Regions from separate parts of the Herminiimonas arsenitoxidans genome, predicted to be linked through region 1. Evidence: predicted binding sites of a transcription regulator. Region 1 holds the regulator's gene; each other region holds the start of a gene.
The links. Region 1 encodes HrcA, which represses chaperone genes, less so after heat shock. Its sites were predicted from a motif close to TTAGCACTCNNNNNNNNNGAGTGCTAA; they were not measured.
Positions count from the first base shown of each region.

Region 2: rpoH (RNA polymerase sigma factor RpoH) is a predicted target of HrcA. The motif match lies at 982-1,008, and genes of this name have one in related genera.
Region 3: groES (co-chaperone GroES) is a predicted target of HrcA. The motif match lies at 1,137-1,163, and genes of this name have one in related genera.

Region 1 is NZ_LT671418.1:3,266,344-3,268,615, reverse strand. It holds gene BQ6873_RS15515 (HAD family hydrolase) at 1-220, shown strand, start outside; gene hrcA (heat-inducible transcriptional repressor HrcA) at 339-1,364, shown strand; gene fur (ferric iron uptake transcriptional regulator) at 1,437-1,862, opposite strand; gene BQ6873_RS15500 (outer membrane protein assembly factor BamE) at 1,939-2,272, shown strand, end outside.
Region 2 is NZ_LT671418.1:3,024,277-3,026,548, reverse strand. It holds gene ftsX (permease-like cell division protein FtsX) at 1-761, shown strand, start outside; gene rpoH (RNA polymerase sigma factor RpoH) at 1,081-1,977, shown strand; gene BQ6873_RS14360 (SCO family protein) at 2,036-2,272, opposite strand, start outside.
Region 3 is NZ_LT671418.1:3,403,277-3,405,548, reverse strand. It holds gene BQ6873_RS16120 (sensor histidine kinase) at 1-163, opposite strand, end outside; gene BQ6873_RS16115 (response regulator transcription factor) at 244-927, shown strand; gene groES (co-chaperone GroES) at 1,274-1,564, shown strand; gene groL (chaperonin GroEL) at 1,671-2,272, shown strand, end outside.

The sequences.
Region 1 (2,272 bases):
CGCTGAGATTTTTCATGCAGCATGCGAGGCACTTTCAGTTGCGCCGCACGAAGCAATTTACGTCGGCGACGATCCTACGCTGGACATTCAAGGCGCACAAAATGCCGGCTTGCAAGCGGTATGGATGAATCGCTTGGGACGCACCCTGCCTGAACATATCGTGCCCGACGCAAGCTGCACAAACTTATATGAGCTCGACGCGTGGCTAAAGCGCGCATAATGACAAGCAACCAGACGGGCTAAGTCGCAAAACTGGATGATGATCATCCGTCGTATTTTTTACACGAAAGCCCGTACGCTTGCCGCCCGGCATGGCCACTCATTACAATAGCAACACTATGCAACTCGATAACCGCGCACAAACCCTGCTGAAAGCTCTAGTCGAACGCTATATTGCGGACGGCCAGCCTGTCGGCTCGCGCGAGCTTTCCAAGATATCGGGTCTCGATTTATCGCCTGCGACGATACGCAACATCATGGCGGATCTGGAAGAAATGGGATTCGTTGCCAGTCCGCACACCTCCGCCGGTCGCGTACCAACGCCACGCGGCTACCGCGTCTTTGTCGATACCTTGCTGACGGTGCAATCCATCGATGAAAGCGCGCTCGAATCGAAATTGCAAAATTCACTGCAAACCGGTTCCTCACAAAAAATCATTTCCAACGCAGCGCAAATTCTGTCGTCGCTCTCCGAGTTCGCCGGCATAGTGATGACACCACGGCGCGAATCGGTATTTCAGCAAATTGACTTTCTGCGCCTGTCAGAAAAACGCATATTGCTCGTCATCGTCGGCCCTACCGGCGATGTGCAAAACCGCCTGCTGCTAACAGATGTCGATTATTCACCAACGCAATTAATCCACGCGGCGAATTACATTAATCAAAATTACGGCGGATTGAGTTTCGACGACGTACGGATACGTTTGCAAGGTGAATTGAAAGCTTTGCGCGACGATATGACGCGTTTGATGCAAGCAGCAGTCGAAGCGGGCAGCGATGCGATGAATGACAATAGCGACGATGTCGTGATTTCCGGCGAGCGCAATTTGCTCAGCGTGTCGGATCTTTCATCGAATATGGTGTCGCTGCGCAAACTGTTTGATCTATTTGAACAAAAAACCAGCCTGATGCAGTTGCTGGATGTCTCCAACAAGGCGACCGGCGTACAAATTTTCATCGGTGGTGAATCAAATCTGGTGCCTATGGATCAGATGAGCGTCGTTACCTCACCTTACACCGTGAACGGCAAGGTAGTCGGCACATTGGGCGTGATCGGACCGACACGCATGGCGTATGAGCGGGTAATTCCGATTGTGGATATCACGGCAAAATTACTGTCGAACGCACTCAGCCACAACAACTAATTTCAGCAAGCAGAATGCAAAAAGCCATGCCCCGTTACAGGTGCATGGCTTTTTTATAACCAGTGCCGCAGCTTATTTTTTGGTTTTTTGGCAGCTCTTGCAGTGGCCGTACAAAGCCAGCGCATGATCAGCAATTTCAAAACCATGTTCTTCGGCGATCCGAACTTGGCGTTTTTCAATTTCCGCATCGAAAAACTCTTCGACTTTGCCGCAATCCAGGCACACCAGATGGTCATGGTGGGAGCCTTCGTTCAATTCAAAAACGGCTTTGCCGGTTTCAAAGTGATTGCGTTGCAGCAAGCCTGCTTGCTCGAATTGCGTCAAAACGCGATAAACCGTTGCCAGACCGACATCTAGATTATCGTTCAGCAACATCTTGTAGACGTCTTCCGCGCTCAGGTGGCGCACCTCGGCATTTTGGAAAATATCGAGGATTTTCAGACGTGGCAGCGTCGCTTTCAGACCGCTGGCTTTTAACTCGGATGGATTGTTGGGCATGTTCTTGTTCATATTGAGGATATCTGCCTTATCATATAGCGTTTTCGTACAATTGCTCAATCCCTTGAGATTCCTTATGCAAATGCTGCCCCGCTATTCTAATCGTGCCCCAGCCATCGCTGGTACTTTTTGCCTTTTATTGGCAACCGTACTCACAGGTTGCGCATCGAAAAACCCGCTGATGGACGAGCCTGCACCCGTTGCCGCCGCTGCCAAACCGGCTGCCGCTCCACAGCAGGTTAAAGCTGCAGAAGAAAAAACCGCATCCACTGCGCCTGCTACTACAGCCGACGCAAAGCCAACTGCAACGCCTGTAGCCCCGCAAGCCGCGGCCACCACCGGCGTGCAAACCAAGAAAGAGAAACGCTTCCTCGGCATTTTCTCGCCTTACCGTCCTGACATCCAGCAAG
Region 2 (2,272 bases), 240 kb from region 1:
AATTGGCTGTGCAACCGGAAATCAGCATTTTCATGGCGATGGATGCCTCGCGCGAACGTGCGACTGCCGTCGGCCCTGAAATCAAACGCATTGCGCAAGAAGCCAAGCATCCAGTCAAACTGGAATTCATCCCGCGCGAAAAAGCGCTCAGCACGCTCAAAGACAAAACTGGCCTGGACGATGCCATCACCACGCTGGGTGCGAATCCTTTGCCTGATGCTTACGTCGTCAAAATGACCGGCTTTCAAAATGACGGCGACGCCAAGAAAATCACTGCTATCGTTGAAAAACTGAAAGCGCTGAGCGGCGTCGAATATGTACAAATCGATTCCGCCTGGGTAGAACGTCTGGCGGCCTTGCTGCAAGTCATGCGCCTGATCCTGATCTTCCTCGCTACCACGCTGGCCGTCGTCGTCGTCGCAGTGGTCTTCAACACCATCCGCTTGCAAGTCATGACGCAGCGCGAAGAAATCGAAGTCTCACGTCTGGTCGGCGCGACCGATTCTTTCATTTGTCGGCCGTTTTATTACACCGGCGCCTTGCTAGGCCTGATCGCCGGGGCAGTTGCGCTGATCGCGGTTGCCGTGGCCCTGAATCCCTTGAACGCGGCTATCGCCGACTTCGCCCGTTTATACGCATCCGAGTTCCGCTTGGCGCCACTGGATCTCATCGCCACGCTGATCCTGCTTGCCGCCAGTGCCTTCCTTGGCTTGATCGGTGCGTTATTGTCGGTGCAGCGCCATTTAGCGCGTCTGGCGTAATACGCGCATGTGAGCGCCCACTGACGCCAACATTCAGCACATACAAAAAAGGGCCTTTTCAGGCCCTTTTTCTTTCTGTAAAGAAATGTAAATCTTCATCAGAAATCGTATTCCTCGCGCAACTTCCGCCCATAATCAGGCTCTAATTCCCACAAGAAAAGTGCAATTGTGATCAGACATGCAATAGCATTTAAGCTATGAGAGCAGTATAAAACCCTCATTAGCACTCATTTAAAGAGAGTGCTAATATAGCTCCTGTAAATGATTTTGCTCTATGACAGCAAATCAGCTTCTGAATGAAATTTAGCAAGGAGAACGCATGAAAGCAGCATCTGCATCGACCGCATTGATCCCAAACAGCAATATGCTGGCTTTGGGCTTTTCTGGCGCGCTGGGCAATATTGACGCTTACATCTCGGCGGTCAATCGCCTGCCTATGCTGACGCACGAAGAGGAAATGTCTTTGGCACGCCGCCTGCGCGACGAGAACGATCTCGGCGCTGCGCAAAAACTCGTGCTGTCGCATTTGCGCTTGGTCGTATCGATCGCTCGTGGCTATCTGGGTTACGGCTTGCCGCACGCTGATCTGATTCAGGAAGGCAATATCGGCTTGATGAAAGCCGTGAAACGCTTCGATCCGGATCAAGGCGTACGTCTGGTTTCGTACTCCATGCACTGGATCAAGGCTGAAATGCATGAGTACATCCTGAAAAACTGGCGCTTGGTGAAAGTGGCAACGACAAAGGCACAACGCAAGTTGTTCTTCAATCTGCGCAGCCACAAAACCGGCCTGGATTCCATGACTCCGGATCAAGTAGACGCATTGGCGAAAACCTTGAACGTCAAACGTGAAGAAGTCATCGAAATGGAAACACGTCTGTCCGGTCGCGATATTGCACTGGAAGCGCCTACCGACGATGAAGACGACAAGTTTGCACCTATCGCCTATCTGTCTTCGGACATGCAGGAACCGACCAAGGTATTGGAGTCGCAACAATTCGATCGCCTGCAAACCGAAGGTCTGTCTAGCGCATTAGGCAAACTGGACCCACGCTCACGTCGTATTGTCGAAGCACGTTGGTTGGCAAACGATGATGGTTCGGGCGCAACGCTGCACGAGTTGGCAGATGAGTTCGGCGTATCGGCTGAACGCATACGCCAGATCGAGGCAGTCGCTCTGAAAAAAATGAAAGGCTCGCTGGCCGCCTACTCCTAAGTAGACAACAGCGAACAAAAAAGGCGCTCTTACGAGCGCCTTTTTTTATGTCTGTCTTTTAGGTTTTCTCTGCCAGCAAAGTCTTCAGATCCTGCACGATAGGTTCTATGCCCTGCCCGTGCCGTATGAACAAACGGATTCGTCCTTCTGGATCAAATACATAGCTGCCCGCAGTGTGATCGACGGTGTAACTACCCGGTGTTTTGCCTGGTACTTTTTGATAAAACACTTTGAATTCTTTAGCAGTTTTTTCAGTCTCTGCCAGATCGCCGCGCAAACCGAGGAAGCGTGGATC
Region 3 (2,272 bases), 140 kb from region 1:
GGGCACCGGGATCACGCAATATAGATAGATGGCCGCTCCCCAGCACTTTACGTGTGCTGGCTTGTAAGTCGAGCGTAGATTGTGCCAGGCCGGACAAAGGCAGCAGAATCGCGAACAGAAAAAGGAATGAGAATAGACGTTTCATCGGCGGCGAGAATAACATGCGCACGATAAATTCCGGATTTTTGCAAACGCTCAGAAACACTCAGATATAGCGCTCAAGGAATCGGCTATCCTTACGCGATGTACAAACTCATTTTGCTCGAAGACGAAAACGTATTACGACAGGAATTGGCCGAGTTCTTAACGGATCTCGGCTATGCAGTCGATGCGGTAAGCACGCTCGCCGAGTTTCAAAAAATCTACACACCCGCCAACCATCAAATGGCCGTACTCGATCTGACGCTACCTGATGGCGATGGCATGACGTTGATACGCCAATTGCGCCAGCAAGGCCATCGCATCGGCATCGTCGTACTCACCGCACGCGGTGCCATGCCGGACAAGATCGCCGGACTGGATGAAGGTGCCGACTACTATCTTGCTAAAACTGCAGACCTGGATGAACTGGCCGCTACGCTGGCAGCACTCAAGCGCCGTCTGGCACAACCTGAAGCCAGCGACTGCTGGGTACTGGAAGTCGGCCGTCGCCGTCTATTGCCGCCTGGGCAATCTGCGATTCCTCTCTCGCAGCAGGATGTCACCGTTTTACATACATTGATGGCAGCGCAAGGTGAAATCGTGAGCCGTCAAACTATCGTGCAAGCATTAGGGGAAGACTTCCTGCATTACGATCAGCGTCGGCTCGACACGCAAATGCGCCGCCTGCGCCGCAAAGCCGAAGAGTCGATTGGCATAGCCTTACCCGTCAATACTGCCCGCAATGCCGGCTACAGCTTTTTCGCCGAAGCAGTTATCCGAGCCTAAGAGCGTCTCACAGCGATAGAGAGTTACGCTGAAATGTGCGCTATGCCCCACCTTGTAGTCACAAAAACATCACTTATACAAAATCGCAAACTTCCCTATCGAGGTGAGTTCTGAGATAACTGACGTGAATTCAGACTTAAATCAATTTTGACAACAGACTTTTATATTTCCCATCACCCGCTTGAATTATTAAACAACCGTCCCTATACTTAGCACTCACCGGAAGAGAGTGCTAACAACTTTCCCCGACTGACCAACTTTCTAGTGCGGCATGTATGCACTGTAAAGCACGCTTTGCAGCCCATGCCGCAAATCACCATAACCTATTGAAAACTAAGGAGTTTGTATGAACCTTCGTCCTTTGCACGATCGCGTCATCGTCAAGCGCCTCGACCAGGAAACAAAAACTGCGTCCGGCCTCATCATTCCTGAAGCAGCTGCTGAAAAGCCTGATCAAGGTGAAATTCTGGCTATCGGCAACGGCAAGATCCTCGAAGACGGCAAAGTTCGCCCACTCGACGTTAAAGTCGGCGACCGCGTTCTGTTCGGCAAATATGCTGGCCAAACCGTCAAAGTTGATGGCAACGAAGTTCTCGTGATGCGCGAAGAAGACATCATGGCAATCGTACAAAAGTGATGCCGTTTTTCGAGCGCGACGGCCACGCCGCAGCGATCGAAATGGTGTCATCCCTAGTCGGGATTCAGTGATTCAGTCACTCAACGAATAATCAGGAGCAATCAACATGGCAGCTAAAGAAGTAATTTTCGGCGACGCAGCCCGTGCCAAGATGGTCGAAGGCGTCAACATTCTGGCCAACGCAGTTAAAGTAACCCTGGGCCCTAAAGGCCGTAACGTGGTTCTGGAACGCTCGTTCGGCGCACCAACCGTCACCAAGGATGGTGTTTCGGTTGCTAAAGAAATCGAACTCAAAGACAAATTGCAAAACATGGGCGCGCAGCTCGTGAAAGAAGTGGCTTCCCGCACCAGCGACAACGCAGGCGACGGCACCACTACTGCAACCGTATTGGCACAAGCGATCGTTCGCGAAGGCATGAAATACGTTGCGGCCGGCATGAACCCTATGGATCTGAAACGCGGTATCGACAAAGCTGTTGCAGCGACTGTTGAACAACTCGCGCTGATCGCAAAGCCATGCACAACAACCAAAGAAATCGCTCAAGTTGGCGCGATCTCGGCGAACTCGGACTACTCGATCGGCGAGCGTATCGCTGAAGCGATGGAAAAAGTCGGCAAGGAAGGCGTCATCACTGTTGAAGACGGCAAATCCCTGAACGACGAACTCGACATCGTTGAAGGTATGCAGTTTGACCGCGGCTACTTGTC